Regions from separate parts of the Denitraticella aggregata genome, predicted to be linked through region 2. Evidence: riboswitches for the same ligand, from Rfam matches in the RefSeq annotation. Region 2 holds a riboswitch; the other holds the start of a gene.
The links. A riboswitch is a leader RNA that binds a small molecule or an ion and turns the genes downstream of it on or off. The one in region 2 is predicted to bind S-adenosylhomocysteine.
Positions count from the first base shown of each region.

Region 1 (15,053 bases), on a different contig from region 2:
AGTGCGGCTTGCCGGCCGGACGCTGGTGCTGCTGGCGCAGGCCGTGCCAGACCATCATCGGCGGGTCGCGCTGCTCGTTTTCGTAGAGTTCGATGTCGTCGCCGACGCTATTGGCCGGAAACAGGCCGAACACCGCCCTGGCCTGCAGCCATTCCTGCGCGATCAGGTCCTCGAGCATGTTGCGCGCATCGTTGTAGACGCTGCGCGCGGTCTCTCCGACGATCGGGTCGTCGAGGATGTCGGGGAAACGCCCCGCGAGGTCCCAGGTCTGAAAGAACGGCGCCCAGTCGATGTAGTCGCGCAGATCGGCCAGATCCACGTCCATCGACATCACGCCGAGCGCATTGGGCTCGGTCGGCACATAGGGCAGATCGGGGACAGATCCCGATTGACCTTCGCCAGATTCAGGGGCCCCGATCTGTGCGAGCGGGTCGAACGCGTTGGCACGCGCAGCCTCCAGGCTCACGAGCGGCACGCCCTTCTTGTTCGCATGCTGGGTGCGGATCTTGTCGTAGTCGGCGGCGAGCTGCAGCTTGAAGTCCTCGGCGCCGCCCTCGGACAGCAGCGCGGTGACCACGCCGACCGCGCGCGATGCATCCGGCACATAGACCACCGGCTGGTCGTAATGCGGCGCGATCTTGATCGCGGTGTGCGCGCGACTGGTGGTCGCCCCGCCGATCAGCAGCGGCAGCTCAAAGCCCTGGCGCTTCATCTCCGCCGCAACATGGCTCATCTCTTCCAGCGACGGCGTGATCAGGCCGGACAGGCCGATCGCCTGGGCGCCGTGCTCGCGCGCGGCGTTGAGAATTTTCTCGCACGGCACCATCACGCCCAGATCGATGATCTCGTAGCCGTTGCAGCCGAGCACCACGCCGACGATATTCTTGCCGATGTCGTGCACGTCGCCCTTGACCGTCGCGATGACGATGCGCCCCTTGCTGGTCGAGCCGGTGCGCAGCTTCTCGGCCTCGATGTACGGAATCAGGTGGGCGACCGCCTGCTTCATCACGCGTGCGGATTTCACCACCTGCGGCAGAAACATCTTGCCAGCGCCGAACAGATCCCCGACCACGCTCATGCCGTCCATCAGCGGGCCCTCGATGACCGCCAGCGGCGGCTTGCCGTCGGCCGCGAGCCGGGCCCGGATCTCCTCGGTGTCGCCCACGACGTAATCGGTGATGCCCTTGACCAGCGCATGCGACAGGCGCTTTTCCACCGACCATTCGCGCCAGGCGAGGTCCGGCCCGGTGTCCTTGGTCCGGCCTTTGACCGACGTCGCGATCTCGACCAGCGCATCGCCCGAACCCGGTTTGCGATTGAGCACGACGTCCTCGACCTTGTCGCGCAGATCCGCATCCAGATCGTCATACACACCGAGCTGACCGGCATTGACGATGCCCATGGTCAGGCCGTTCTTCACCGCGTGATACAGGAACACGGTGTGGATCGCCTCGCGCACCGGGTCGTTGCCGCGGAAGCTGAAGCTCACGTTCGACACGCCACCGGAGGTCTTGGCCCAGGGCAGATGCGCCTTGATCCAGCCGACTGCCTGGATGAAATCGACCGCGTAGTTGTCATGCTCCTCGATGCCGGTCGCGATTGCGAAGATGTTCGGGTCGAAGATGATGTCCTCGGGCGGAAAACCCACCCCGCCCTGCTCGGGACTCGCGGTCAGCAGCGTGTAGGCGCGTTCGCAGATCTCGATCTTACGCTGGTAGGTATCGGCCTGCCCCTTCTCGTCGAAGGCCATCACGATCACCGCCGCGCCGTACCGGCGGCACAGGCGCGCCTGGCGCAGGAACTCGGCCTCACCCTCCTTCATCGAGATCGAGTTGACCACGCCCTTGCCCTGGATGCACTTCAGGCCGGCCTCGATGACGTCCCACTTGGAGGAGTCCAGCATGATCGGCACACGCGAGATATCCGGCTCGGACGCGATCAGCTTCAGGAAGCGTTCCATCGCGGCCATGGAGTCGAGCATCGCCTCGTCCATGTTGATGTCGATGATCTGCGCGCCGTTCTCGACCTGCTGGCGCGCAACCGCCAGTGCGTCGTCGAAGCGGCCTTCCAGAATCATCTTCGCAAACGCGCGCGAACCGGTCACGTTGGTGCGCTCGCCGATATTCACGAACAGGCTGTCGGCGCCGACGTTGAAAGGCTCCAGGCCGGACAGCCGCATCTTGTGCTCGAGCACCGGCACCCTGCGCGGGGCCACGCCTTCGACCGCCTGCGCGATGGCCGCGATATGCGCGGGCGTGGTGCCGCAGCAGCCGCCGACGATATTCACCAGCCCGGACCGGGCCCATTCGGCGATGTCGCCGGCGAGCTGCTCGGGCGTCTCGTCGTAGCCGGTGGGCGACAGCGGATTCGGCAGACCCGCGTTCGGGTGGGCCGACACATGCGTGTCGCACAGGTGCGAAAGCTCCTCGACGTACTGGCGCAGTTCCTTCGCGCCGAGCGCGCAGTTCAGGCCGAACGAGATCGGCCGCGCGTGCGCGAGCGAGTTCCAGAAGGCCTCCGCCGTCTGGCCGGAAAGTGTGCGGCCGGACGCGTCGGTGATCGTCCCCGAGATCATCACCGGCAGGCGACGGCCGAGGTCCGAGAACAACTGCTCGATTGCGAACACCGCGACCTTGGCGTTGAGCGTGTCGAACACCGTCTCGATCAGCAGCAGGTCGGCGCCACCCTCGATCAGCCCGCGCGCCGCATCCAGATAGTCGTCGAGCAGGGCCTCGAAGCTGATGTTGCGGTAGCCGGGGTCGTTCACGTCCGGCGAGATCGACAGCGTGCGCGAGGTCGGCCCCAGCACACCGGCGACGAAGCGCGGCTTGTCCGGATTCACCGTCGTGTATTCATCGCACAGCGCGCGCGAGAGGCGGGCGCCGGTCACGTTGATCTCGTAGGCGACCGACTCCAGCCCGTATTCGGCCTGCGACACGCGCGTGCCGTTGAAGGTGTTGGTCTCGATGATGTCGGCGCCGGCGTCGAGGTAGGCGCGATGGATGTCGGAGATCAGTTCGGGCCGGGTCAGCACCAGCAGGTCGTTGTTGCCCTTGAGGTCGCGCGGATGATCCAGGAAGCGCTCGCCGCGGTAATCGCGCTCGGCGAGCTTGTGCTGCTGGATCATCGTGCCCATAGCACCGTCGAGCACGAGGATGCGCTCGGACATCAGGGCATGGAGTTCTTGGGAACGGTCGGCTTGCATGGCATCCATCTCGGCTTGGGTCCGGGATACCAGTGGCGGCGAGGAAAGACACCACAAACCCGGACCTGGGGATTTGTGAGCGCCGTTCTTCGATTGCCGAGCCTGGCCCGTTTGGATTACAGGTCGCAGCGCTCCTCGGCAGAGGCAAGTAGTCTACCGGGACTGGGCGCGGCTTGCAAAGGCACCGTCGGCGCGCAAAGACCGGCTTGCGTCATCGTGACCATAGCGGTCCAGGAGCAGAATCCATTACCAGTAATGAGGCCACCCCGCCCGCGGGTAGGGCCAGCCCCGAAAACCGCCCCAGAAAGAATGCGAACCGTACCCGAGACCCAGACCGATACCCCAGCCGAACATGCCGTCGCGCGGAAAAACAAGGGTCTGGCTGGTCCGCTCGACGACGCCGCCGACGAAATGCACGTTGAACCGGGTCGCGCGCAGGTCGGGCCACTCATTGCGGATGTTCCAGTCGTAGACCTCCTCGCCGGACAGGGAGAAGAACTGTACCGAGCGATGCTGGCCCAGCAGTCGCTGGACCTGCTCGACCGTCATGCCCTTCTGCACCCGCGCCAGATTCTTGCGCGACAGCGCATCGAACTGCTCGACGATGCGCCCGTCCGCGTCGATGGAGTACATCCAGGCATCATCGCCGAAGGGTTGCGTCGCGTACTCGAAGGTGCGCGTGCCGTCGTCGTTGATCCAGATGCGGCTCGGCTGGCCGCGCGCGCCGAGCAGGCTGACCTCGTCCACGAACTCACGCTGCATGCTGAAGCTGGCGCAACCGCTGAGCAGCGCTAACAACGCGACGAACAGCAGGATCCTAAGCCAACTCCCGCCCCGATGCCGGGGCGGAGCGACCCATCGAGACCGGCGCGCGGCCGACGCGTCGCAGTGAATATGCCGATTGACCATCCTTGGCCTCCTGCCGTCAGGGAGACAATCGCTCCCGCACCCAGCTGCCGTCGGGCAGCTCACGATAGGCGATCCGGTCATGCAGGCGCGACGCGCGCCCCTGCCAGAACTCCCAGTAATGCGGCCGCAGGCGATAGCCGCCCCAGTGCGGCGGGCGCGGTGGCTTGAGTCCGAATCTGAGGCCGTACTCGGCTGCGCGCGCGACGATGACACCACGATTCGGGATCACCTCGCTCTGATGGGAGGCCCATGCGCCGATGCGGTGGGCCAGCGGGCGGCTCTCGAAATAGGCGTCCGAATCCTCCGGCGCGACCTTCTCGACGTCGCCCTCGATGCGCACCACGCGCTCCAGTTCGACCCAGTGGAACTGCAGCGCGGCATAGGGGTGGCATGCGAGCTCGCGGCCCTTGCGGCTCGCGTAATTGGTGTACCACACGATGCCGCTTTCGTCGAAATCCTTGATCAGCACCACCCGCGTGGACGGACGGCCGTCCTCCCCGACGGTCGCGACCGTCATCGCATTCGGCTCGGGCACCTTGCGCGCGAGCGCCTCGCTGAACCACTGTCTGAACTGCTGCAGCGGCTCTCCGGACACTTCGTGATCCTCGAGGCTGCCCAGTTCATAGCTCTTGCGCAGGTCCGCCAGACTCTTGTCGCTCATGCATTCGCCCCGTTCCAACCTGAATTCACTGCCGATATTGTACGTTGCGGCTGGTGTGCACGACCTTGCCCGCGGTATCGAAATGCACCGTGAAGAACAGCGGATCGGAGGTGCCCCGATCCGGTTCGACGTTCCAGTTCCACACCCGCTCCTGGCTCAGTGCGAAGAACTGCGTCGATGCGGGTTTGCCGAGCACCCGCCGCACCGCATCTCCGTCCATGCCCGGTTGGATACGTGCGAAGCTGCGTTCGTTCAGTACCTGATCGACCGCACGCACGATACGATCGGACCCGATCGTGATCATGTGGCAGTGGATCCCCTGTGGCTGCCCGGAGTACTCCCAGGTCACCGAACCATCGTCGTTGCGCCACTCCATGCCCGGTTCCCCGAGACGCTCGCGCACCTCGCTCGCGGTAGTGATGCCGGGCTTGATCGTTTCGATCGCGAACGGGTTGCAGCCGCCCAGCCCCAACAGCCCGAGCAGGCCGAACAGATAAGCGAAAATACGTTTCATCCTTGCCGGTTCCTCGTCAGTGCCCACCTCACGCGGATCGCGCGAGAAAGGCGGTTCGTGCGACGGTACAATCCGCTCATTGCATCGCCAGCTTGAAGCGAAGCGACTGCCATGATGCCAGATGAGGTTCCCAACCCATACCGCCCCGATGCAGCTGAATGAAACAGAAACACCCCTTCTGGTCGCAACCCGTCTATCACGCCGCTTCGGCGGCGTGGTCGCCCTCGACGATGTGGACCTGACGATCCGTCGCGGCGAGATCTTTGGACTGATCGGACCCAACGGTGCGGGCAAGACCACGTTCTTCAACGTGCTGACCGGCTTGGAGCGGCCCGACCGGGGCGAGTGCCGGGTCGACGGACGGCGCCTCGCGCCGGGCCGGCCCCATCTGGCGGTTCGACACGGCATCGCACGAACCTTCCAGAACATCCGGCTGTTCGGCGATGCGAGCGCGCTGGAGAACGTGATGACCGGCCTGCATGCAAAGCTGCATGCAGGCCTGGTCGCCAGCCTTCTCGGTCATCGTACGCAACGCGACGAGGAGCGCCGCACGCAGGCGGATGCACTTGGCTGGCTCGCGTATGTCGGCCTCGCGGAGCATGCGGCGACGCGCGCGCGTAATCTTTCCTATGGCGACCAGCGTCGCCTCGAGATCGCGCGCGCGCTCGCGGCGGGCCCGAAGTTGCTCGCGCTGGACGAACCCGCGGCCGGTATGAATGCGACCGAAACCTTGGCCCTGCGAGGACTGGTGGAGCGCATTCGCGACGAGGGCACCACGGTGCTGGTCATCGAGCACGACATGAAACTGGTGATGCAGTTATGCGACCGGATCGCGGTGCTCGACTCCGGACGCAAGATCGCCGAAGGCACGCCGGACGAGATCCGTCGCGACCAGCGCGTCATCGAAGCCTATCTCGGTCGAAGGTACGCCCATGCCTGACCAGCCGGCGCCAGTGCTGGAACTGCGCGATGTCCATGCCCGTTACGACCGGATCCCGGCGGTTTGCGGCATCGACCTGCAGCTCGCACCGGGCACGACCGGCTGCCTGATCGGCGCAAACGGTGCCGGCAAGAGCACCACGCTCGCCGCCATCGCGGGCCTGCAGGCGTTGGCCGCCGGTCGGATCCTGTTTCGCGGACAACGAATCGACACGCAACCGCCGGACCGACGGGTGCGCGCCGGCATTGCGCTGGTCCCGGAAGGCCGGGGCATCTTTGCGCGGCTCACCGTCGCCGAAAACCTGCATCTGGGGACCTATGTCCGCAGCGATCGACAGGCGATCCGCGACGACCTCGAGCGGATCCTGTGTCTGCTGCCGCGATTGCGGGAGCGCCTGACGCAAGTCGCCGGCACGCTGTCCGGCGGAGAGCAGCAGATGCTCGCGATCGGCCGCGCACTGCTGTCGAAACCAAGCTTGCTGCTGCTCGACGAACCGTCGATGGGACTCGCGCCAATCGTGGTCGAGACCATCTACGCACTGATCCGAACGGTGGCCCAGTCCGGGATGACGATTCTGCTGGTCGAACAGAACGCCCAGCTCGCGCTGGACCTGGCCGATCAGGCGTGGGTCATGGAAGCCGGCCGGATCACGTTGTCCGGAACCGCCGCGGCATTGCGCGAGGATACCCGGGTCCGCTCGGCCTATCTGGGCGCCGAGCCGGCGTGAGTCCGCCCATTGGGCCGCTCGGAACGGGCGCCGCACCGGAGCACGCACGCATTCGATCGGCCCAAGCCAATATAATGGATGCAAGCAACGGCCGGAGGCCCGCAGCAGTGAAACATCTCACACCCAAGGAAGCCCATGCCTTCCTGCAGTCGAACCCGGAGGCCTTGCTGATCGACGTCCGGAGCGAGATCGAGTTCCTGTTCGTCGGACACCCGGTTGGCGCGATCCATGTCTCATGGAACGACGGCCCCGACTGGGACGTCAATCCACATTTCGTCGGCGAGGTGCGCAAGATGGCGGGGCATGGCGGCGAACGACCACTGGTGCTGATCTGCCGCAGCGGCAACCGGTCCGAGTCGGCCGGGGAGGCCTTGCTCGACGCAGGGTTCAAGAACGTGTTCAACGTGCTGCACGGCTTCGAAGGCGAACTGGACGACAAGCATCATCGCAACTCGGTCAGCGGCTGGCGCTTCGACGGCCTGCCGTGGGAGCAGTGCTGAGCGTATCAGTCGTGGCCGAAGACGCCTCGTGCACCACATTGGTGCATTGCGCATCGTACCAAGACCATGCCGGCGTCGAACCTCTCAGGCTTTGACGTCGAGGCCGCGACGATACTGTATCGCCTCGGCCAGATGGACCGCGCCGACCTGCTCGACACCCGCCAGGTCAGCGATCGTTCGCGCCACCTTGAGCACCCGATGGTAGGCACGCGCGGACAGCCCCAGCCGCTTGATTGCATGGCCCAGCAGCACGCGGCCCTCCCGGTCGGGTTCGCACAGGCGATCGATCGAACCGGGACCGAGACGGCTGTTCGGCGCCTGCTGGCGTGCCCGCTGCATCGCCCATGCCTGAATGACCCGTGCGCGCACCGTTGCACTCGCCTCGCCACCAGGCAGCGCCTGCATCTCCGCGTGTTCCAGAAGCGGCACCTCGACGACGATGTCCATGCGATCGAGCAGCGGACCGGACAGGCGCCCACGGTAGCGACGAATCTGCTCGGGCGAACAGATGCAGCGACCGGACGGATCGCCGTGATAGCCGCAGGGACAGGGATTCATCGCCGCAACCAGCTGGAAACGTGCCGGGAATTCGGCCCTGCGACGCGCGCGCGAGACCGTGACGGTGCCGGTTTCCAGGGGCTCGCGCAGCGCCTCGAGCACGCGCCGGTCGAACTCCGGCAACTCGTCCAGGAACAGCACGCCATGGTGTGCGAGGCTGATCTCGCCCGGACGTGGCGTCGCCCCACCGCCGACCAGCGCCGGCGCGGACGCCGAATGGTGAGGCGCCCGAAACGGGCGCTGCGCCCATCGGCGCGCATCGAAGCAGCCCTCGATCGACTGCACCGACGCACTCTCGATCGCCTCGCGTTCGTCCATCGGCGGGAGCAGGCCAGGCAGGCGTTGCGCGAGCATGGACTTGCCGGTTCCAGGCGGTCCGAACATCAGCAGTGAATGCGCGCCGGCTGCCGCGACCTCCAGCGCACGCCGTGCGAGCAACTGTCCCTTCACCTCGGTCAGGTCCGGCATATCGTGCTGCGAGCCCTGGTCGGGTGCGCTCACATGCGGCTGTAGCGGCCCCTGACCGGTCAGATGCGCACAGACGCGCAGCAGGCAATCGGCAGCCAGCACGCGCGAGCGCTGCGCCAGTGCCGCCTCGTCGGCATTCTCGGACGGAAGCACCAGATCACGCCCTGCTTGCGCGGCTGCAAGCGCCATCGCGAGGGCGCCGCGCACCCGCCGCAGTGCCCCGTTCAGCGACAGTTCGCCGATAAACTCGCAAGCATCGAGCGCCTTCGCCGGAATCTGTCCGGAAGCGGCGAGAATGCCGAGCGCGATCGGCAGATCGAATCGCCCGCCTTCCTTGGGCAGGTCGGCGGGCGCGAGATTGACGGTGATCCGGCGCTGCGGAAATTCGAACTGCGAGGTCTGGATGGCCGCGCGCACGCGGTCACGCGCCTCGCGCACCTCGGCATCCGGCAGGCCGACCAGATTGAAGGCCGGCAGCCCGTTGGCGAGGTGAACCTCGACGACGACTTCCGGCGCATCGAGGCCGGACAGCGCACGGGTGCGAACCAACGCGAGTGACATGCCTGTCTCCTGGATCAACGGGAGACAAGTTTAACCCCGAGCGATGACGTTGCGCTATTCCATAAGCATCATATCGAACGCCGCGGATTCACTCTGCGTCGTCCTGCGCACGCGCATGGGCGAGTTCGGACTCGAGCTGCGCGACCCTGTCCTCCAGTTCGTGCAGCTTCTGACGCGCATGCGCGAGCACCTCGCGCTGAACGTCGAACTCCTCCCGGGTCACCAGATCGAGCTTGCCGAACGCACTGCCCAGCAATGCCTTGACGTTCTTCTCGATATCCCGAGCCGGACTGCTGGCGGCCAGCTCGGAAAGCTTGTTGCCGAGTTCATCGAAGATACGCGGTGAAGTCATGTCGGGATCCTTGTTCGAGCGTGGGACGGGGTGAGTGATCGAGTTTAGCACGCGACCCCGGAGCGGAATGAGCGTCCCGATGGACTGGCCGCACTAGTTTGGTGCATTGAACGGAGGGCGTCGGTCAAATCAGGGCACCGCGGCGCAGCATTGAATCCAGAAATTCGCTCAAAGTTCTGTTTTATATAAATTTTTCAGACTTGGCATGGATCGTGCTAAACGTGAATCGTCCAATATCGACCGTCTGGAGATTCAGATGCAAACCCGCCCCAGCTTTCCAAGCTCAGCCGATGACAGGAGAAACGCATGAAGCTCGTCACCGCAATCATCAAACCCTTCAAGCTCGACGAAGTGCGTGAAGCACTGTCGGCGATTGGCGTGCAAGGCATCACCGTGACCGAAGTAAAGGGCTTCGGCCGCCAGAAGGGCCATACCGAACTGTACCGCGGCGCCGAGTACGTCGTGGACTTCCTGCCCAAGGTCAAGATCGAGGCGGCGGTGCGTGCCGACATCCTCGATCAGGTCATCGAAACGATCGAGAAGTCCGCCTCAACCGGGAAGATTGGAGACGGAAAGATCTTCGTGTTCGAACTGGAGCAGGTCGTTCGCATCCGCACCGGCGAAACCGGTGTCGATGCACTTTAAGGGAGCCACAACATGAGTAAAACACTGAAAACACTGCTCGCGGCGCTGGCGGTCGGCCTGGCCGCGCCGGTTCTGGCCGACGAGCACACCGCAATGGAAGCGGCCGCCGCGGCCGGCGCCGCGATGGAGCACAGCGCCGCGGTGCTGAGCAACGTGTTCGAACTGCAGTACGCGATGGACACCTTCTACTTCCTGGTGTGTGGCGCACTGGTGATGTGGATGGCCGCCGGCTTCTCGATGCTCGAGGCCGGCCTAGTCCGCTCCAAGAACACGGTCGAGATCCTGACCAAGAACGTCGCGCTGTTCTCGATCTCCTGCATCATGTATCTCATCGTCGGCTACGCGATCATGTATGGTGGCGGCATATTCCTGTCCGGCATCGACGGCGGTGACGACCTGGTCCCAGACGCGCTGACCGCCTTCGGCGAGCGTGAAGACGGCTTCCACGGCGATTCGATCTACTCCGACGCTTCGGACTTCTTCTTCCAGGTGGTGTTCGTCGCGACCGCGATGTCCATCGTCTCGGGTGCGGTCGCCGAGCGGATGAAACTGTGGGCCTTCCTCGCCTTTGCGGTGGTCATGACCGGCTTCATTTACCCGTTGGAAGGTTCCTGGACCTGGGGCGAGGCCGACGTCTTCGGCATGTTCAACCTTGGCGATCTGGGCTTTTCCGACTTCGCCGGTTCCGGCATCGTGCATATGGCTGGTGCGTCCGCGGCGCTGGCCGGCGTGATCCTGCTCGGCGCGCGCAAAGGCAAGTACGGCCCGAACGGCGAACCGCGCGCGATCCCGGGTGCGAACCTGCCGCTGGCCACGCTCGGCACCTTCATCCTGTGGATGGGCTGGTTCGGCTTCAACGGCGGTTCGGTGCTCAAGCTCGGCGACATCGCCAATGCCAACGACGTCGCGATAGTGTTCCTGAACACCAACACCGCCGCTGCGGGTGGTGCGATCGCCGCACTGATCGTGTCCAAACTCATGTTCGGCAAGGGTGACTTGACCATGCTGCTGAACGGCGCGCTGGCGGGCCTGGTGGTGATCACGGCCGAACCCTCCACGCCGACGCCGTTGCTCGCGACCTTGTTCGGCGCGGCCGGCGGTGTGCTGGTGGTGTTCTCGATCACGGTGCTCGATCGCGTGTTCAAGATCGACGATCCGGTCGGCGCGATCTCGGTGCACGGTACCTGCGGTCTGCTCGGCCTGCTGCTGGTGCCGCTGACCAACAGCGACTCCACCTTCTTCGGCCAGATCGTCGGAGCGCTGACGATCTTCGTCTGGGTGTTCGGCGCCAGCCTGATCGTGTGGAGCATCCTGAAGGCGGTCACGGGCATCCGCGTCACGGCGGAAGAAGAGTACGAAGGCGTAGATCTGGCCGAATGCGGTCAGGAAGCCTATCCAGAGTTCGTGACCAAGTAAGGCAATAGATTCAACCGAGGAGAAAACCATGCGCAAGACTCTGATCACCACCGTAGCCGCCCTCGCCACCCTCCCGGTCGGCACATCCACCGTTCTCGCCGAAGATCTGCCGATCTCGGCCAACATCAGCATCGTGACCGACTACGCCTTCCGCGGCTTCAGCCAGACCGACCAGCGCCCGGCTCTGCAGGGTGGCCTGGACTACGAGGTGGGCGCCAACTACGGAATCATGGAAGGGCTCACGCCTGACGCGCACTAAGGCTATTCGAGCGTCCGGGGCCGCGACAACGACAGCTGGGCAGACTGGAAACTGGGCGTGACACAATCCTGGCGCGGCTTCGATTTCGGCCTGCACTACGTCGACACCGACGTCCGCAACGACAGGCTCGCAGACGATCGCTACATCCTGTCCGTCAGCAAGGCGTTCTGATCGACCGTCTCCTCCCCCGCCGCGGTTGACTCTCCTCGCCGCGACGTTCGAAGGGCACCCTCGGGTGCCCTTCTTTTTGTGGGACCGGCGGCGCAGCGATCGGCCGTGAACGCCGCGCCGCCAAGATGCCTCAGCGGAACACGATGGTCTTGTTCCGATGCACCAGCACCCGATCCTCCAGGTGATAGCGCAGCCCGCGCGCGAGTACCGTCTTCTCGACATCCTTGCCGTAGCGGACCATGTCCTCGACCGCGTCCGAATGATCGATGCGGATCACGTCCTGGTCGATGATTGGTCCCTGGTCCAGGTCGGCCGTCACATAGTGGCAGGTCGCACCGATCAGCTTCACACCCTTGGCCCAGGCCTGGTGATACGGTCTGGCACCGACAAAGCTGGGCAGAAAGCTGTGATGAATGTTGATGATGCGGCCCGGATAGGCGGCACACAGCTCCGGCGACAGTATTTGCATGTAACGCGCGAGCACCATCACGTCGCCTCGCACCTCCTCGAACAGGCGTGCCACCTCGGCGTAGGCCGAGGCCTTGCTGTCGGGTGTCACGTGCACATGATGGAACGGTATGCCGTGCCACTCCACGAAGCCGCGGAAGTCATCGTGGTTGGAGATCACGCACGGAATCTCGATGTCGAGCTCCTTGCTCTGCCAGCGTGCGAGCAGGTCGTACAGGCAGTGTCCCTGCCTGGACACCAGGATCACGACACGCTTCCTGACCGCCGAGTCGGTGATCTTCCATTGCATGCCCAGCTCGTCGGCGAGCGGCTCGAAGCGCTGGCGCAGCTCGGCGAGATGAAACGGGATCGAATCGGCGCGGATCTCGATGCGCATGAAATACTGGCCGGTCGCCTCGCCGTCGCCGGGCGGTTCGGCATGCAGCGAGGTTTCGAGAATCCAGCCCTCGTGTTCGGCGAGGAAGCCGGACACCCGGCTGACCAGACCGACCCGGTCGGGGCATGAAGCCGAGAGCGTATAGAAGCGGGTTGAATGCATGGCTGAGTCTTGCAGACCTTCGTTGGAGAGACCGAGCCCCCTCGGGGGAGCGCTGAGCGTGGCGGGCGGGGGTCGTCAGAGCCGCCGAACGGCGTTCACCCGAGCCGGCCGACCCGGGCGAAGGCCTTGTCGATCTCGGCACGCAGCGCGTCGTAGTCGCGCACCACCGGATACTGCGGGAATTCGCGAATCACGTTCTCGGGCGGGTGAAACAGGATGCCGCCATGCGCCTCGGCCAGCATCGCGGTGTCGTTGTATGAATCCCCGGCGGCGACCACCGTGAAGTTGAGTTCCTTGAAGCGCTTGACCGCCTCGCGCTTCTGGTCCGGCATACGCAGATGGTAGTTGACCAGAAAGCCCTTGTCGTCCGCCTCGAGGCTGTGACAGAACAGGGTCGGCCACGCGAGCTGACGCATCAGCGGGTGCGCGAACTCGTAGAAGGTGTCGGACAGGATCACCAGCTGATAGTCGGCGCGCAAATCATCCAGGAACGCGCGCGCACCCTCCATCGGCCCCATGCCGGCAATCACTTCCTGGATCTGCGGCAGCCCCAGTTCGTGTTTGGCGAGGATGTCCAGCCGGTACTGCATCAGCACATCGTAGTCCGGTTCATCACGGGTGGTGCGGCGCAGTTCCGGAATGCCGGTACGTTCGGCGAACTCCACCCAGATTTCAGGAACGAGCACGCCTTCGAGGTCGAGACAGACAATTTGCACGTGGGGCCTTTCGAGTGTCGGATCGGATCGGGAGAGCGGATTTTACACCGTGCGACGCACCGGACTCAGGCGATCGGATGCTTTGACCGCGCGCGAATCATCCTCACGCCCACAGCAGATTCCTGACTGCCAGCCCGCCTCCGGCAAAATGCTCCATCAGCTCGCGCTGGTGTTCGAAGTCGCGGGTTTCCATCTGCAGGATCACCTCGGTCATGCCGACCGGCACATGCAATTCGCCGCGCCTGTGCTCGACATGGCGCACGTTGATGCCGAGGTCGGCGACCGTCTTGAGCAGGCCCAGAAGGTGCCCGGGCGCATCCGGAATCGTCACGCTGACGCTGATCAGGCGCCCGCTGGACGCGAGGCCATAGTCGATGGACCGGCCCACCAGTGTCATGTCGATGTTGCCGCCCGAGATCACGCAGGCCAGGCGGTCCTCGGGCCGCAATGCGATACGCCCCTGCAGCAGTGCCGCCAGGCCGACCACGCCGGCACCTTCGCCGATCGTACGCGTCCGTTCGAGCAGCGTGACGATCGCCTCTGCGATCGCGTTGTCGTCCACCGTCACGATGTCGTCGACATGGCGTGCGATCACTTCACGGGTGAGCACGCCGGGACGCTTGACCTTGATACCGTCGGCGATGGTATGGCTGCCGGCCGGCACGTCGCCGAGCGAGCCGTCGCGCAGGAAATGCCGCCACGGCGCGACCGCATCGCATTGAACGCCGATCACGCGTATCGCCGGATTCTGCAGCTTCAGCGCCAGTGCCACCCCGGAGATCAGCCCTCCGCCGCCCAGTGGCACGACCACGACGCTCAGATCCGGCGCATCCTCGAGCATCTCCAGACCGCAGCTGGCCTGCCCGGCAATGACGTCCCAGTCGTCGTACGGGTGCAGAAACACCAGCTGCTCCTCGGTCGCGACACGCATCGCCTCGTCGGCCGCCTGCTCGAGCGTGGTGCCGACCAGCCGCAGCTCGGCCCCGAGCGCGCGGCAGGATTCGATCTTGGTCAGCGGCGCATTGCCGGGCATCACGACGATGGCCCGCAGCCCGGCCGCTCGCGCGGCCTGCGCGACGCCTTGGGCGTGGTTGCCGGCCGAGGCCGCGATCACGCCGGCCGGGCGGGGTCCCTGTGCGAGCAGGCGGGCGATCCGGTTGGTCGCGCCGCGCAATTTGAACGAACCGGTGCGCTGCAGATTTTCTAGCTTGAGCCAGACCGGCACGCCGACCGCATGCGACAGGTGTTCGCTCGGCACCAGGCTGGTATGCGTCACCGCTGCTTCGATCCGAGCCCTTGCGGCGCGCAGGTCGTCGAGATCGAGCGGAATCGGATGGGCAGCCGACGGCACAGTCGGGAACAGTTCCACGGTCACGACCTCCCTCAAGGTTTCAGGCGGTCAAAGGCAGGGCAGGGCTTCAAGCATACCCGCTCGAAGCGCGGCC
Region 1 is NZ_JBLLNL010000012.1:1,288-16,340, forward strand. It holds gene metH (methionine synthase) at 1-3,205, opposite strand, end outside; S-adenosyl-L-homocysteine riboswitch at 3,276-3,348, opposite strand; gene ACKVEX_RS13755 (hypothetical protein) at 3,452-3,967, opposite strand; gene pdxH (pyridoxamine 5'-phosphate oxidase) at 4,131-4,775, opposite strand; gene ACKVEX_RS13765 (hypothetical protein) at 4,801-5,289, opposite strand; gene ACKVEX_RS13770 (ABC transporter ATP-binding protein) at 5,438-6,229, shown strand; gene ACKVEX_RS13775 (ABC transporter ATP-binding protein) at 6,222-6,956, shown strand; gene ACKVEX_RS13780 (rhodanese-like domain-containing protein) at 7,064-7,456, shown strand; gene ACKVEX_RS13785 (YifB family Mg chelatase-like AAA ATPase) at 7,541-9,043, opposite strand; gene ACKVEX_RS13790 (accessory factor UbiK family protein) at 9,132-9,395, opposite strand; gene glnK (P-II family nitrogen regulator) at 9,702-10,040, shown strand; gene ACKVEX_RS13800 (ammonium transporter) at 10,053-11,456, shown strand; gene ACKVEX_RS13805 (TorF family putative porin) at 11,485-11,715, shown strand; partial or broken gene ACKVEX_RS13810 (TorF family putative porin) at 11,728-11,886, shown strand; gene purU (formyltetrahydrofolate deformylase) at 12,017-12,892, opposite strand; gene thrH (bifunctional phosphoserine phosphatase/homoserine phosphotransferase ThrH) at 12,988-13,608, opposite strand; gene ilvA (threonine ammonia-lyase) at 13,712-14,983, opposite strand.
Region 1: linked by a shared signal. The riboswitch ahead of metH (methionine synthase) and the one ahead of ahcY (adenosylhomocysteinase) in region 2 are both predicted to bind S-adenosylhomocysteine.

Region 2 (15,053 bases):
TTCATGTAGTGAATGCCGAGGAACAGGAAACCGAGGCCGGCCAGCACGTATCCGACGCCCTTCAGCGATTTCGAGCTGTTGAACATCAGCACGACGCCGAACACCAGCATCGGCATCGCGTATGCGGCGATGTCCACCTTCAGGCCGAAACCGGCGACCAGCCACGCACCCGTGGTCGACCCGAGGTTGGCGCCGAAGATGATGCCGATGCCCTGCGCCAGTCCGAGCAGACCGGCGCTCAGGAACGAGATCGTGATCACCGACACCAGCGAGCTCGACTGCATCAAGGTCGTGGATACGACGCCGAACAGGAAACTCTTCCACAGCCGGTCGGTGGTCCGCTGCAGCAGGCGTTCGAGGGTGCCGCCGGTGAAGGCCTTGAAGCCCTCCTCCAGAGACATCATTCCGAACAGAAAGATCGCGACGCCGGCTACGATCTCCTTGAAGTCGGCGCTGACCCAGAAGCCGTAGCTCAGCAGCAGGAACGCGGTGGCGAGCAGCAGGATTCTCGACATACGAGTGGAAAGCCTCCTTCGATGCGCTCATCTCACTGTAGGGATGTGTCTGCGAGCGTTCTGATGGCATCATGGGCGAACACACACCATGAAACAAGGAGCGCGTGGATGACACTACCGCAGATCAGTCGATTCCCGGTTCCGGCGCTGGACAGGCTGCCGGACGATGTCCGCGACAAGATCCTCGCGGTGCAGGAGAAGAACGGCTTCGTGCCGAACGTGTTCCTGGCGCTGGCGCATCGCCCGGAGGAGTTTCGCGCGTTCTTCGCGTATCACGATGCGTTGATGGAGAAGAACGAGGGCCTCACCAAGGCCGAACGGGAGATGATCGTCGTCGCGACCTCGGGGGCGAACGACTGCCTGTATTGCGTGGTCGCGCATGGTGCGATCCTGCGGGTGCGTGCGAAGAATCCGCGCGTGGCGGACCAGGTCGCGACGAACTACCGCAAGGCCGAGGTCACGCCGCGCCAGCGCGCGATGCTGGACTTCGCGATGAAGGTCGCGTTGCGCGCGGCCGAGGTCGAGGAGGCCGACTACGCGCGGCTGCGCGAGCACGGCTTCTCGGACGACGACGCGTGGGACATCGGTGCGATCGCGGCCTTTTTCGCGATGAGCAACCGGCTGGCCAACATGAGCAGCATGCGTCCGAACGAGGAGTTCTACCTGATGGGCCGGCTGCCCAAGACCTGAGGCCGGCGCGCCCGCATCGCCCGCCGCGCCTTAGTGGGCGGGTCAGCGTGCCAGCAGGATGCGTCCCGCGCGGCGGCGCCCGCCGAGCTGGCCGAGCATGCCCTCGCCCGCATTCGCATGGCAGATCGCACAGGCCAGTGCGTCGGCGGCGTCCGCGCTGGGATTGCCCTCCAGCGTCAGCAGGCGCTGCACCATGTGCTGGACCTGCACCTTGTCGGCCTTGCCGTAGCCGACCACCGCCTGCTTGACCTGCAGCGCGGTGTACTCGTGCACCGGCAGGTCGCAGGACACCGCCCCGCAGATCACCGCGCCGCGCGCCTGGCCGAGCAGCAGCGTGGATTGCGGATTGACGTTGACGAACACCTTTTCGACGGCGACCTGATCGGGCCGGTAGGTCTCGATGACCTCGCGGACGCCGTCGAGCAGCGTCTTCAGACGGCCGGGCAATTCGCCGTCCCGGGTTTTGATACAGCCGCTCGCGACGTAGCGGACCTGGCTGCCGAGCCTGTCGATCAGGCCGAAGCCGGTGATTCTGAGGCCCGGGTCGAGCCCGAGTATGCGGGTGGTGACGATGGTGCTCGCGGTCGGCATGCCTGGATTGTATGCCTACTTGCGCGCCAGCCAGACGCCCACGACTGCGATCGCCATGCCGACCAGCGCGAAGCCGGTCAGCGTTTCGCCGAACAGCAACCACGCGAGCAGCGCGGTCGTCGGCGGGGTCAGGTAGAACAGGCTGGCGACATTGACCGCGCTGCCGCTGCGGATCAGCAGATTGAGCAGGCTGATCGCGCCCAGCGACAGCACCACGACCAGCCACAGCAGCGCGAAGATGAACTCGCCGCTCCACTCGACCCGCATGGTCTCGGTCTGCGACGCGATCGCCAGCGTCAGCACCAGCGAGGGCACGAACTGGATGACCGAACCGGTGCGCAGGTCGAAGCGCGGGCAGAAGCGCTTCTGATACAGCGTGCCGAGCGTGATCGCGAGCAGCGCGACGATCGCGGGCACGATCATCACGCCGACCTCGGCGAACGATGCGCCGTCCTGGCCGCTCTTGGAGCCGACCACCAGCGCGACACCGATGAAGCCGAGGCCCAGGCCGATCCACTGCGGCCGGCTGACACGTTCATGCAGCAGCCAGCCGGCGCCGAGCGCGGTCAGCAGCGGCTGCATGCCGACGACCAGCGCCGCGACGCCGGCCGGCAGTCCGAAATGGATCGCGACGAACACGCCACCGAGGTAGAAGGCCTGCACCAGCAGGCCGGTCACGCCGATATGGAAGACCTGTTGCCAGCTGTTCGGCCACGGCGCGCGCATCGCGACTGCGATCACGGTCATCAGCGCGATCACGAGCGCATAGCGGATGGACAGGAAGGTCAGCGGTTCGACGAAGGGCAGACCGAACTTGGCACCGAGAAAACCGGTGCTCCACAACAGCACGAACAGGAACGGCATCGCGGAGCGGAGGGCGGGTCGGGTCATGGCAGAGGGCGTGCGAGCCGGGTTCAAAACAGAACAGCGGTGCAGCTGGCACCGCTGTTCAGAAAAAAGGGGCGGTTCGAGGATCGGGCGATCGTCAGTCGTCGAAGACCGCGGACGTATAGACTTCCTGCACGTCGTCCAGGCTCTCCAGCGCGTCCAGCAGTTTCTGCATCCTGGCCGCGTCGTCGCCGGTCAGCTCGGTTTCGTTCTGAGGCTTCATCGTGACTTCCCCGAACTCGGCCTTGAATCCGGCGTTCTCGAGCGTCTCCTTGACCGCGGAGTAATCGTTGGGCGCGGTTATCACCTCGATCGATCCGTCCTCGTTGCCGACCACGTCCTCGGCGCCAGCCTCAAGTGCCGCTTCCATCAGCGCGTTCTCGTCGGTACCGGGTGCGAACATCAGCTGGCCGCAGTGGGTGAACTGGAACGCCACGCAGCCGTCGGTGCCCATGTTGCCGCCATACTTGGAGAACGCGTGGCGTACGTCGGCCACGGTGCGGGTCTTGTTGTCGGTGAGGCAGTCGACCATCACCGCCGCGCCGCCGATGCCGTAGCCTTCGTAGCGGGCTTCCTCGTAACTGACGCCTTCGAGCTCGCCGGTGCCGCGCTTGATCGCGCGTTCGATGTTCTCGCCCGGCATGTTCTCGCCCTTGGCGTTGTCGATCGCGAGTCGCAGGCGCGGATTGAAGTTGGGATCCCCGCCCCCCATGCGCGCGGCGACCGTGATCTCCTTGATCAGCTTCGTGAAGACCTTGCCGCGCTTGGCATCCTGACGCCCCTTGCGGTGCTGGATGTTGGCCCATTTGGAGTGACCCGCCATAGATTCCTCGAGACTGCCGGTGATGTGTGAAGCGCGAATTATACCGCGCGCGCCATGACCGGGGCCGCCCGACCTCGCGACCCTTCGACAGTGTCATTTTCCATCGGTTTGGTGTATCAATGGACTTGTAACGACGTCCCGTGAGCCACGCATGCCGAATCGCCTCGTCCTGTCTTTGTTTCTGTGCTTCATGGCCCTTGCGGGGGGCGCGCATGCTCAGGTGCGCATGACCTTCGACGGTTGTCTCGATTCGAACGGCGTGCAGGTGCCGTCGGTGCTGGACGAGACGCTGGCCCGGACCTTCGACACGCGCATCGAGGGCGGTCGGCCGGTGATCCGCTACAACCCGGACCTGCTGCCGGACATGGCGCCCAAGGTCAGGCTGTTCTTTTATGCGCACGAATGTGCGCGTGTGAATCTGGGAATGGCGCCGGCCGCGCCGCGCATGCTCGCCGATGCGCGCGAGGCTGACTGCTGGGGGCTGGTCACGCTGATCCGCTCCAGGCTGCTCGACGACCGTGACGTACCGGCGATGCTGCCCGACATGCGTTTCGCGATCGAGGACTGGTCGCTGCTGCCCGGGCCGCCGCGCGGCTTCGAGTGGTATCTGCCGGCCTGCATGCGCGAATATGCCGACCGGCCCTCACTCGCGCATCCGCCGTCCGGCCAGGACGACTGGAACACCTGTGCGCGTCGTTGCGCCGACACGCTGTACCAGTGTCAGCAGCAGACCTGCCGCGGACCGGCCTGCGAACCCTGCGTACAGACCTATGAACAATGCGTGAACAGCTGTTTCGCGCGCTTTCCCCGATGACCGGAGCCGCGTATCCCGAAGCCGCGTCGATCCGTCATCCATCCGAGGTGCTCAATCGTGACTGAACCCTTGCTGATTGCGCGCACGCGCGACACCGAATGCCAGTTGTTGTCCAGGCTGGCCAATCGACATGGACTGATCACCGGCGCGACCGGCACCGGCAAGACGGTCACGCTGCAGAAGATGGCCGAAGCCTTCGTCGGGATCGGCGTGCCGGTGTTCGTCGCCGACGTGAAGGGCGATCTGTCCGGCATCGGCGCGCCGGGCGTCGCGTCGGAGCGGCTGATGAGCCGTCTCGACGCGATCGGCATCACCGAGTTCGAGCCGGTCGCCAACACCGTGGTGTTCTGGGACGTGTTCGCCGAGAAGGGTCATCCGGTGCGCGCGACGATCTCGGACATGGGTCCGCTGCTGCTCGGCCGCCTGCTCAATCTGAACGACACGCAGGCCGGCGTGCTGCAGCTGGTGTTCAAGATCGCCGACGACAACGGCTTGCTGCTGCTCGATCTGAAGGATCTGCGCGCGATGATCCAGTACGTGGGCGAGAACGCACGCAGTTTCACGACCGAGTACGGCAACGTCTCGATCGCCTCGATCGGTGCGATCCAGCGCGGACTGCTGAATCTCGAGCAGCAGGGGGGCGATCTCTTCTTCGGCGAACCGATGCTGGATCTGGCCGACCTGATCCAGACCGATGCCAACGGGCGCGGCGTCGTGAACATCCTGTCAGCGGAAAAGCTGTACAACTCGCCCCAGCTCTACTCCACCTTCCTGCTGTGGATGCTGGCCGAACTGTTCGAGCAGTTGCCCGAGATCGGCGACCCGGACAAGCCGAAACTGGTGTTCTTCTTCGACGAGGCGCACCTGCTGTTCAAGGATGCGCCCAAGGCGCTGGTCGAGAAGATCGAGCGCGTGGTCCGGCTGATCCGCTCCAAGGGCGTCGGCGTGTATTTCGTGACGCAGAGCCCGCTGGATGTGCCCGAGAGCGTGCTCGGCCAGCTCGGCAACCGGGTTCAGCATGCGTTGCGCGCGTTCACGCCGCGTGACCAGCGCGCGGTCAAGAGCGCGGCCGACACGATGCGCGCCAATCCGGCCTTCAATGCGGCCGACGTGATCACCGAGCTGGGCGTGGGCGAGGCGCTGGTGTCGTTCCTGGACGAGAAGGGGCGACCGAGCGTCGTCGAACGCACGTCCATCATCGCGCCCGGATCGCGCCTGGGCCCGATGACCGAGGCCGAGCGCTTCGCCGCGATCCGGTCATCCGTGCTGTACGGCCATTACGAGCAGGTGGTCGATCGCGAATCGGCCTACGAACTGCTGCGGGCGCAGGCCGAGAGCGCCGCGCAGCGCGCGGCCGAGGCGGCGTTCGAAGCCGCGGCGGAGAAGGCGGCCCGGAGCACGGCGTCGACCACGCCGCAACAGGGCGGCAACGTACTGTCCGACGTGCTGTTCGGCTCCACCGGCCCGCGCGGCGGCCGTCGTGACGGTCTTGCACAGGTCGCCGCGAAGACCGTGACCCGGACCATCGGCAGCTCGATCGGGCGTCAGATCGCGCGCGGCATCCTCGGCTCGCTGCTCGGAGGCGCCAAGCGCTGAGCGCCCGACCGCTCAGATCGCCAGGCCGAGCCGCCGGCAGATGTCCATCGTGGGTCCGGCCTGGTTCATGCTGTAGAAGTGCAGGCCCGGTGCGCCGGCCCGCAGCAGCTTCTCGCACAAGGCCGTGACGACATCCAGACCGAAGGCCTGCACGGAGTCGGTGTCGTCGCCGAAACCTTCGAACTTCTTGCGCATCCAGCGCGGGATCTCGGCGCCGCAGGCGTCCGAGAAGCGCGCCAGCTTGCTGAAGCTCGTGATCGGCATGATGCCGGGTACGATCGGGATCCTCACGCCCAGTGCCTGCGCCTGGTCGACGAAGTGCAGGTAGGCGTCCAGGTTGTAGAAGTACTGCGTGATCGCCGAATTCGCGCCGGCGTCCACCTTGCGCTTGAACGCGAGCAGGTCGTCGCGCGGGCTTTTCGCCTGCGGATGCCATTCCGGATAGGCGGCGACCTCGACGATGAAGCGATCGCCGGTCTCGCTGCGGATGAACTCGACCAGCTCGTTGGCATAGCGGAACTCGCCTGCCGCACCCACGCCCGACGGCAGGTCGCCGCGCAGCGCGACGATGCGGCGGATGCCGGTCGCGGCGTACTCCTGCAGGATCTCGCGGATGCCGTCGCGGCTCGACCCGATGCATGACAGGTGCGGCGCGGCCTCGCTGCCGCTGTCGGCGATCTCGCGTACCGTGGCGAAGGTGCGTTCGCGGGTCGAACCACCGGCGCCGTAGGTCACCGAGAAGAAGGCCGGTTCGAGCTCGGCCAGGCGCGCGCGGGTCGCGCGCAGCTTCTCCGCGCCCTCCGGCGTCTGCGGCGGGAAGAACTCGATCGAAAGTTCAGTCTTGGTCGTCATGTCGGTGTTGCATCCAGATCAGGAATTCGCGATTGCCTTCGATGTTGCCGACGCCGCCGCCTGTGAGTGGGGATTCGTACCAGCCCCGCACCGCGAGGCCGAGTTCTTGCGCCGCGAGCCGGATCGTCCGCTCGACCGTTTCGTACAGGGCCTCGTCCCTGACCACGCCGCCCTTGCCGAGCCCGTTCGGACCGACCTCGAACTGCGGCTTGACCAGCGCGACGATCTGCCCGCCCGGGGCGAGCAGCGCCGGCCACTGTGGCATCAACAGCGCCAGCGAGATGAAGCTCGCGTCGCACACGATCAGGTCGAAGCCTTCGGGCGGCACGTGCGGTGCGAGATCGGCCGCGACCAGATGACGGGCGTTGACGCCCTCCAGCGTGACGCAGCGCGGATCGTCATGCAGACGCGGGTGAAGCTGGCCGTGTCCGACCTCGACGCCGACCACGCGGTCGGCACCGGCCTGCAGCAGGCAGTCGGTGAACCCGCCGGTGCTCTGGCCGATGTCGAGGCAGGTCGCGCCGCGTACGTCGAGTCCGGTCCGTTCGAGTGCGGCGGCGAGCTTCAGCGCGCCGCGCGACACATAGCGGGTCTGTTCGTCCTCGGCGACCGTCAGCCGCGCGGATTCGGGCAGCAGGTGCCCGGGTTTGACGATGACGCCTTCGTCGCACGACACCCGGCCGGCTTCGATCAACTGCCTGGCGCGGGTGCGCGATTCCACCAGGCCCTGTGCGACCAGCAGCGTGTCGAGGCGTTGCAGACCGGCCGGCCGTGGCGCGATCGCTGCGGTCCGCTCGCGCTTGGGTGCGGCGCGATGGCTGCGGCTGTGGAAGGAGTTCATCGACATGATGTCAGCCTCGGGTCCGACAGCCGCCTCGGTCCGTGGTCATTTGATCGCCAGGGTCTGGACTTCGTTGTCATAGACGTCGTGACGCTTGTCGTACAGCGGAATGGTCGTGCCGTTGACCCGGTTCTGGGTCAGGTTGTCGAGATTCACATCGGCGATCACGATCTGCTCGACGTTCGGTGTGCCTTCGGCCGCGATGCCGTCGCGCGAGAACGGAAAATCGGACGGCGTGATGATGCTCGCCTGGCCGTAATGCACGCCCAGGCCTTCGACCGGCAGATTGCCGACCGTGCTGGTCATCGCGACATAGACCTGATTCTCGATCGCGCGCGCATGGCAGCAGTAGCGCACGCGCAGAAAACCCTGGCGATCGTCGGTGCATGAGGGCACGAACAGGATGTCGGCACCGGCCTCGCAGACCATGCGGGCGAGCTCGGGAAACTCGATGTCGTAGCAGATCAGGATCGCGATCTTGCCGTAGGGCGTCTCGAACAGGTGCAGCTGGTCGCCGGCGGCGGTGTCCCACATCTCGCGCTCCCAGCGCGTGCGGTGGATCTTGTCCTGCTCATGCACTTCGCCGTCGGGCGTGAACAGATACGCGGTGTTGTAGAGTTGCCCGTCGCGCAGCGTGGGGTGGCTGCCGCCGATCAGGAACACCCGCCAGTATTGTGCGAGTTCGCGCATCAGCTCGATGTAGCGCTGCGTGTAATCGTTCATGTTGCGCACCGCCTCCGGCAGCTCGCGGGTGTCCATGAAGGACAGCAGCTGCGTGGTGAAGATCTCGGGCAGCAGCACGAAGTGGGGGCGATAGTCGCCCGCCGCCTGCACGACGAAGCGCACCTGGTTCTCGAACCCGGACCAGTCGTGGATCTGACGGAGCAGGTACTGGACTGCGGCGATTCTGACGATCATAGGATCTCCTTTTCGGGTATGCGCGTGGGCCTGCCCGCATCGTAGGCCGGATTCAGCCACACGATAAGGGAGGCGTTGCCACAGGATTCATGGTCCTCCGGCAGGTAGTCCTCGATCACGCCGCAATAGTGGAAGCCTTCATGCAGCTGGAAACCGAGCACCGGGTCGCGCAAGTCGCCCCACACGACCCGCTTGGCGTAGTCCTCGGCGCTCATCTCGGCGGCATGCAGATGATAGCCGGGCAGCCGCCCACAGGCGATGATGCGCTTCAGGTTCATTGCCTGGCACAGGCGGCGGCGTCCCTCGTAGAGTGCGTGCCCCAGCCCCATGCCCCGTACCTCGGGGTCGACGAACACTTCGGCGCCATAAAGCGTCTTGCCGCCGGGGTCGTGCTCCTGGAACGTGCCCGAGGCGGTGATCTCCTTCCAGGTGTGCGTGTCGAACCAGTCGTCCCAGATCACGACGAACGAACTCGCACATCCGACCACGCGTCCGTCGAATTCGGCCACGATCTGGCCGTGAGGGAAGATCTCGAGCTGATGCTCGAACTTGACCCGCGACCAGGGGGGCATTTCGGGCGGGTAGGCGTGTTTTTGCAGCCGTATGAGTTCCGGAATGTCTTCGGCCCGGGTGTGGCGTATCGTCACTTTCGACATGGTCGTTCTCCGTTTCGAATGCCGCGATCCAGTCCGCCCGGCACCCGCAGCGGCGCGATGGCCGGTGCGGGTGGATCCAGAGCCGGGATCAGTAGCGGTAGTGATCCGGCTTGTAGGGCCCTTGCTTGGGTACGCCGATGTATTCGGCCTGGGCATCGGTCAGCTCGGTCAACTGCACGTTGAGCTTTCTGAGCTGCAGTCGTGCGACCTTCTCGTCCAGATGCTTGGGCAGCGTATACACCCCTGTCGGATAGTCGCCGGTGCGCTGGAAGAGTTCGATCTGCGCGATCGTCTGGTTCGCGAACGACGAACTCATCACGTAGCTCGGATGCCCGGTGGCGCAGCCCAGGTTCACCAGGCGGCCCTTGGCGAGCAGGATGATCCGTTTGCCATCCGGGAAGATCACGTGGTCGACCTGCGGCTTGATCTCCTCCCACTGGTAGCCTTCGATGCTGGCGACGTCGATCTCGTTGTCGAAGTGGCCGATGTTGCACACGATGGCCTGGTCCTTCATCCTGGCCATGTGGTCGTGCGTGATCACATGGTAGTTGCCGGTCGCGGTGACGAAGATGTCCGCATGTTCGGCCGCGTATTCCATCGTCACGACCCGGTAGCCTTCCATCGCCGCCTGCAGCGCGCAGATCGGGTCGACCTCGGTGACCCACACCTGCGCCGACAGCGCGCGCAGCGCCTGGGCCGAACCCTTGCCGACGTCGCCGTAGCCGCACACGAGCGCGACCTTGCCGGCGATCATCACGTCGGTGGCACGTTTGATGCCGTCGACCAGCGATTCACGGCAGCCGTAGAGGTTGTCGAACTTGCTCTTGGTGACCGAGTCGTTGACGTTGATCGCCGGAAAACGCAGTTCGCCGCGCTGGTGCATCTGGTAAAGGCGATGCACGCCGGTGGTGGTTTCCTCGGTGACGCCCTTGATATGCGCGATCCGCGTCGAGTACCAGGTCGGATCGGTCGCGAGCTTGGCGCGGATCGCGGCGTACAGGATGGTCTCTTCCTCGGAGGTCGGCTTGTCCAGCACCGACAGGTCCTGTTCCGCGCGGGTACCCAGGTGCAGCAGCAGCGTCGCGTCGCCGCCGTCGTCCAGGATCATGTTGGAGAAACCACCGTCGGCCCATTCGAAGATGCGGTGGGTGTAGTCCCAGTAGTCCTTCAGCGACTCGCCCTTGACCGCGAACACCGGGATGCCGTCGGCCGCGATGGCGGCGGCTGCGTGATCCTGGGTCGAGAAGATGTTGCACGAGGCCCAGCGCACTTCGGCGCCGAGCGCAGTCAGCGTCTCGATCAGCACCGCGGTCTGGATGGTCATGTGCAGCGAACCGGTGATGCGCGCGCCCTTGAGCGGCTGGCTCGCCGCGAATTCCTCGCGGATCGCCATCAGCCCCGGCATTTCGGTTTGGGCGATACGGATTTCCTTGCGGCCCCAGTCGGCCAGCGCCAGATCGGCGACCACGAAATCCTTGAAATCAGCCACAGCGTTCATTGAATGCTCCTTGCTATGGCCGGGGGGAACGGGTAGTGCGGTCTTGCTCACCCGGAATCCCTAACCCGGCAGGGTTGAGAAATGAAACACCAAGCGGTGTCTCGGGTGAGCGCCGTTTCTGTACAAGAACCGCGACCTGTCGGTCGGCTGGCTCCGAGCCTGGGGGCGGACACCGCATGATGCGGATGACTCGACGCCTTGCAGCGCTCCTCGGAGGATGCTGAGTATACATCAACGGCGTCATCTGCTGCAGTGCCTGATTCGCTGCGCTCGTGCGCTGACCTGCTCGCCGGGTCGGGTGCCGCGCTTGGTTCGGCCTTCCGGTCACATGGCAAACTTGGCTGCCTGGCGCGCGGCTGCGAGATCCTGGGGAGCCTTCAATGCAATTTCGGCGCGAACCAACGCGAGACGGGCATGCCGCAGCGCGTTGCCGCGCATCGTGGCGTCCCCGGCCGCGGCAAGTGCCTCGAAGGCCTTGAGCAGCCGCAGCACCACTTCGATAGTACCCGCGCCGTCCCGGGCGATTCCGGTAAAGGCGTCGTCGAACATGTCCGCCATGGACAATTCCGGCACCGCGACGCGGTCGAACTGCACGGAAACGTCACCCGCCTTGCCGCACTCGTTCCACGTGACGAACAGGCGGACAAACGCGCCCGTGACGGCGATGGCGGTCCCCGGATCATTGACCGCCGGCGAAAGCGCGTGGCTGGCGATCTCCGAAAGGACCACCAGTCCGAACCGCGGATCCTGTTCAAAGACCCTCGAGCCGCCAATGTCGAACGCGGCAGCGATTGCTTCGGCGTCCTCGTCGGACACACTGTCCGACGCCTCCCGGATGACCCACGCGACAGGGCGGTTTGGCGTGCAAAAGGTGCCGGGCAACGCCGCCACAACAATCCTCAGTTGCGACTCCACCGCCCGCTTCTGCAACGCGGCGGTGTCGACATACCCTACGTACCCGATGGCCTGTCCGAAGACCGCCCGACCCCTATCTGGGGGACTGGACGCCGCGACGCCCCCAAGACGTGGGGCCGACTGCCGCTTCCGAACAGCTTTCCCGGCTATCGCTTCCACCTTGTCGATCGTATCTCCCAGCCGACCGAGCCGGGCGATTTTATCGACCCAGCGGATGAAGGCAAGAATGACAATTGCAAGCACGCCTATTGTCAGGGAGAACAGGATAAAACGACTGCCCGGTCCACCGTAAGCCCCGTTCATCAGCGCAATGAGCGCGACCACGCTGTAGATAAACGCGCCGATGAACACCGACAGCGCGTTCTGCGAAACGTCATCGGCGATCATCAGCGAAAACGAGCGGGGCGTCGCAGACTGACTTGCCGACGCATAAGCGGACACCATCGAAGTCACCGCGAACGTGGCCATCATCAACATGCTCGACGCGATGATCTTGAGCAACGTTTCGGTCGATTCCTTCGAGATGTCCGGCAGGAAACGGTCGAGTTCAGTCATGTCCATGAGATCGGCGAGAAAAACTGCGGCAATGGACAGCACGCAGACGATGAGTGGCCTGACCCACAGCCGCTCATGGAACTGCTTGATGACGAAACTCAGGTGATCCAACATCTTCGGCTCTCCTGCCACTTCACCCAATTGTGTCGACCGCTATCGAGCCAGAACGCAACCCCCCGACCGACAGCCTCCTACCGCCTGTTATGCCGCATCACGCTGACGATGATCGTGATCACGGTGATCGGCATCACGTAGCCGAGCATCGCGTTGGAGAACGCCGGCAGCAGCGCGTGTTGTTGAGCAGCCAGCACCAGATAGGCGGTGTAGGCGGCGTAGTAGCCGAGGAACACCGCGCCCTCCCAGCGCGCGATCTCGCGGCCGGTGATCATGATCGGCAGGCACGCGAAGGCGACCGCCAGCATCACCCACAGGTCGAAATTGCGCGCAGCCTCCGAGATCGGGATGCCGCCGGCCGACACCAGGCCGGTGACGCCCAGTACCGCGAAGATGTTGAACACGTTGCTGCCGATCACGTTGCCGACCGCGATGTCGCGTTGGCCGCGGATCGCTGCGACGATGGAGGTGGCGACCTCCGGCATGGACGTGCCGACCGCGACCACGGTCAGACCGATCACCAGATCGCTGACCCCGAAGGCCTGCGCGAAGGCCACGGCTGCGCCGACCAGCCAGTCCGAGCCCTGCACCAGCGCGATCAGGCCGGCCAAGATCAGGCCGAGCTGGACGCTCCAGTGCCGGTCCCATTTCGTGTCCGGGGGCATCTCCCCGGCGAATTCGTCCTGGGTGTCGCGCGACGCGCGCCTCGACTGGCGTATCAGGAAGAACGAATAGGCGGCGACCAGCATGAACAGCACGGCCGCCTCGAGCCGGCTGATGTTGCCGTCCAGTGCCATGACCACCATCAGCAAGGACGCGCCGAGCATGATCGGGATCTCCTGGCGGATGATCTGTTCGTGCACCAGCAGCGGCGCGATCAGGGCCGAGATGCCCAGGATCAGCAGGATGTTGGCGATGTTGCTGCCGATCACGTTGCCGATCGCCAGATCCGGCGTGCCGGTCAGTGACGCCCCGACCGATACCGCCATTTCGGGCGCGCTGGTGCCGAACGCGACCACCGTCAGACCGATCACCAGCGGCGACACGCCGAACGACAGCGCCAGCTTGGCCGCGCCCCGGACCATGACTTCGGCGCCGATGACGAGCAGCGTGAGGCCGAGAACGAAGAACAGGGCGTGGGTCAGCATGGCGTGGGTGCGTGATCAGAGGCCCGCGTTGGCCCGCAGTGCCGCGGCTTTGTCGGTCGTCTCCCACTTGAACTCGGGTTCGTCGCGCCCGAAGTGGCCGTAGGCGGCGGTCTTGCCGTAAATCGGGCGCAACAGGTCCAGTGTCTGGATGATGGCTTTCGGGCGCAGGTCGAAATGCTTCGCGATCAGTTCTTCGATGCGCTCGTCCGGCACCTTGCCGGTGCCGAAGGTATCGACCATAAGACTCACGGGCCTGGCCACGCCGATCGCGTAGGCGATCTGGACCTCGCAGCGCTCGGCCAGGCCGGCCGCGACCAGGTTCTTGGCCACGTAGCGTCCGGCGTAGGCGGCCGAACGGTCGACCTTGGATGGGTCCTTGCCGGAGAACGCGCCGCCGCCATGGTGGGCCGCACCGCCATAGGTATCCACGATGATCTTGCGCCCGGTCAGGCCGCAGTCGCCATGCGGGCCGCCGACCACGAATCGGCCGGTGGGGTTGATCAGATAACGCACTTCCCCCTGCATCAGCTCTTGCGGCAGTACCGGCTTGATGATCTCCTCGATCACCGCCTCGGTGATCTGGGCATGGGACACCTCCGGGTCGTGCTGCGTGGACACCACGACCGTGTCGATCGCGACCGGTTTGCCATCCACATGCCGCACGGTGAGCTGGCTCTTGGCGTCCGGGCGCAGCCACGGCAGGCGGCCGTCCTTGCGCAGTTCGGCCTGGCGCTGCATGATCCGGTGCGCATAGAAGATCGGCAGCGGCATCAGCGCCGGGGTCTCGTTGCAGGCGTAGCCGAACATCAGGCCCTGGTCGCCCGCACCCTGATCGAGGTCGATGCCCTGGCCTTCGTTCACGCCCTGCGCGATGTCGGGCGACTGGCGGTTGATCGCGGTCAGGATCGCGCAGGAGCGGTAGTCGAAACCGATCTCGGAAGCGTTGTAGCCGATCCGGCGGATCACGTCCTGCGCGATTTCCTTGTAGTTGGGATGGGCGGTGGTCGTGATTTCGCCTGAAATGACGACCAGGCCGGTCGACACCAGTGTTTCGCAGGCCACGCGGGCATGCGGGTCCTCGGCCAGGATTGCGTCCAGCACTCCGTCAGACACCTGGTCGGCGACTTTGTCCGGATGGCCTTCCGACACCGACTCCGAGGTGAAGAGATATTCCCTGCTCATGGCTACGCTCCAAAAACGAAAATCCCCAGTATGTCTGGCGTGGCGCCAGCTCCGGGGATTTCGTCGAGCGGCGACGCTTTAGCAGTATTTGCGTGTCGGCCCGCAGCATTTGCATGCGATAGCGTCCACATCCGCCCTGCAAGTTGTCGTGTTAACTCGGCGGCTGGGCGATAATTGTAGCGTTTCCAATTTGCCGGTGAAAGCAGTTCCGCTGCTTCCGGTCCAGGCCCTTCGTGCTCGTCTCCCCAGTCTTCCGGTTTTTGTCGCGTCTGCCGCTGTCCTGGCTTCACCGCCTCGGCGCGTTGGCAGGGCGCGTGGTCTGGCTGTTCTCGAAGGGGTATCGGTCCCGCGTACGCGAGAACCTGATCATCGCAACGGGTCGCGACGACAAACCGCTGCTCGATGCGGTGATCGCCGAGACCGGCCGGCAGATGCTGGAACTGCCGTTCGTGTGGGT
Region 2 is NZ_JBLLNL010000007.1:142,946-157,998, forward strand. It holds gene ACKVEX_RS10515 (Na/Pi cotransporter family protein) at 1-515, opposite strand, end outside; gene ACKVEX_RS10520 (peroxidase-related enzyme) at 624-1,205, shown strand; gene ruvC (crossover junction endodeoxyribonuclease RuvC) at 1,248-1,796, opposite strand; gene ACKVEX_RS10530 (DMT family transporter) at 1,812-2,687, opposite strand; gene ACKVEX_RS10535 (YebC/PmpR family DNA-binding transcriptional regulator) at 2,782-3,507, opposite strand; gene ACKVEX_RS10540 (hypothetical protein) at 3,659-4,321, shown strand; gene ACKVEX_RS10545 (helicase HerA-like domain-containing protein) at 4,379-5,917, shown strand; gene metF (methylenetetrahydrofolate reductase [NAD(P)H]) at 5,930-6,769, opposite strand; gene ACKVEX_RS10555 (TlyA family RNA methyltransferase) at 6,753-7,616, opposite strand; gene ACKVEX_RS10560 (carbon-nitrogen hydrolase family protein) at 7,656-8,528, opposite strand; gene ACKVEX_RS10565 (GNAT family N-acetyltransferase) at 8,525-9,184, opposite strand; gene ahcY (adenosylhomocysteinase) at 9,273-10,682, opposite strand; S-adenosyl-L-homocysteine riboswitch at 10,783-10,900, opposite strand; gene ACKVEX_RS10575 (DUF2254 domain-containing protein) at 11,007-12,266, opposite strand; gene ACKVEX_RS10580 (calcium/sodium antiporter) at 12,344-13,414, opposite strand; gene metK (methionine adenosyltransferase) at 13,430-14,596, opposite strand; gene ACKVEX_RS10590 (lysophospholipid acyltransferase family protein) at 14,830-15,053, shown strand, end outside.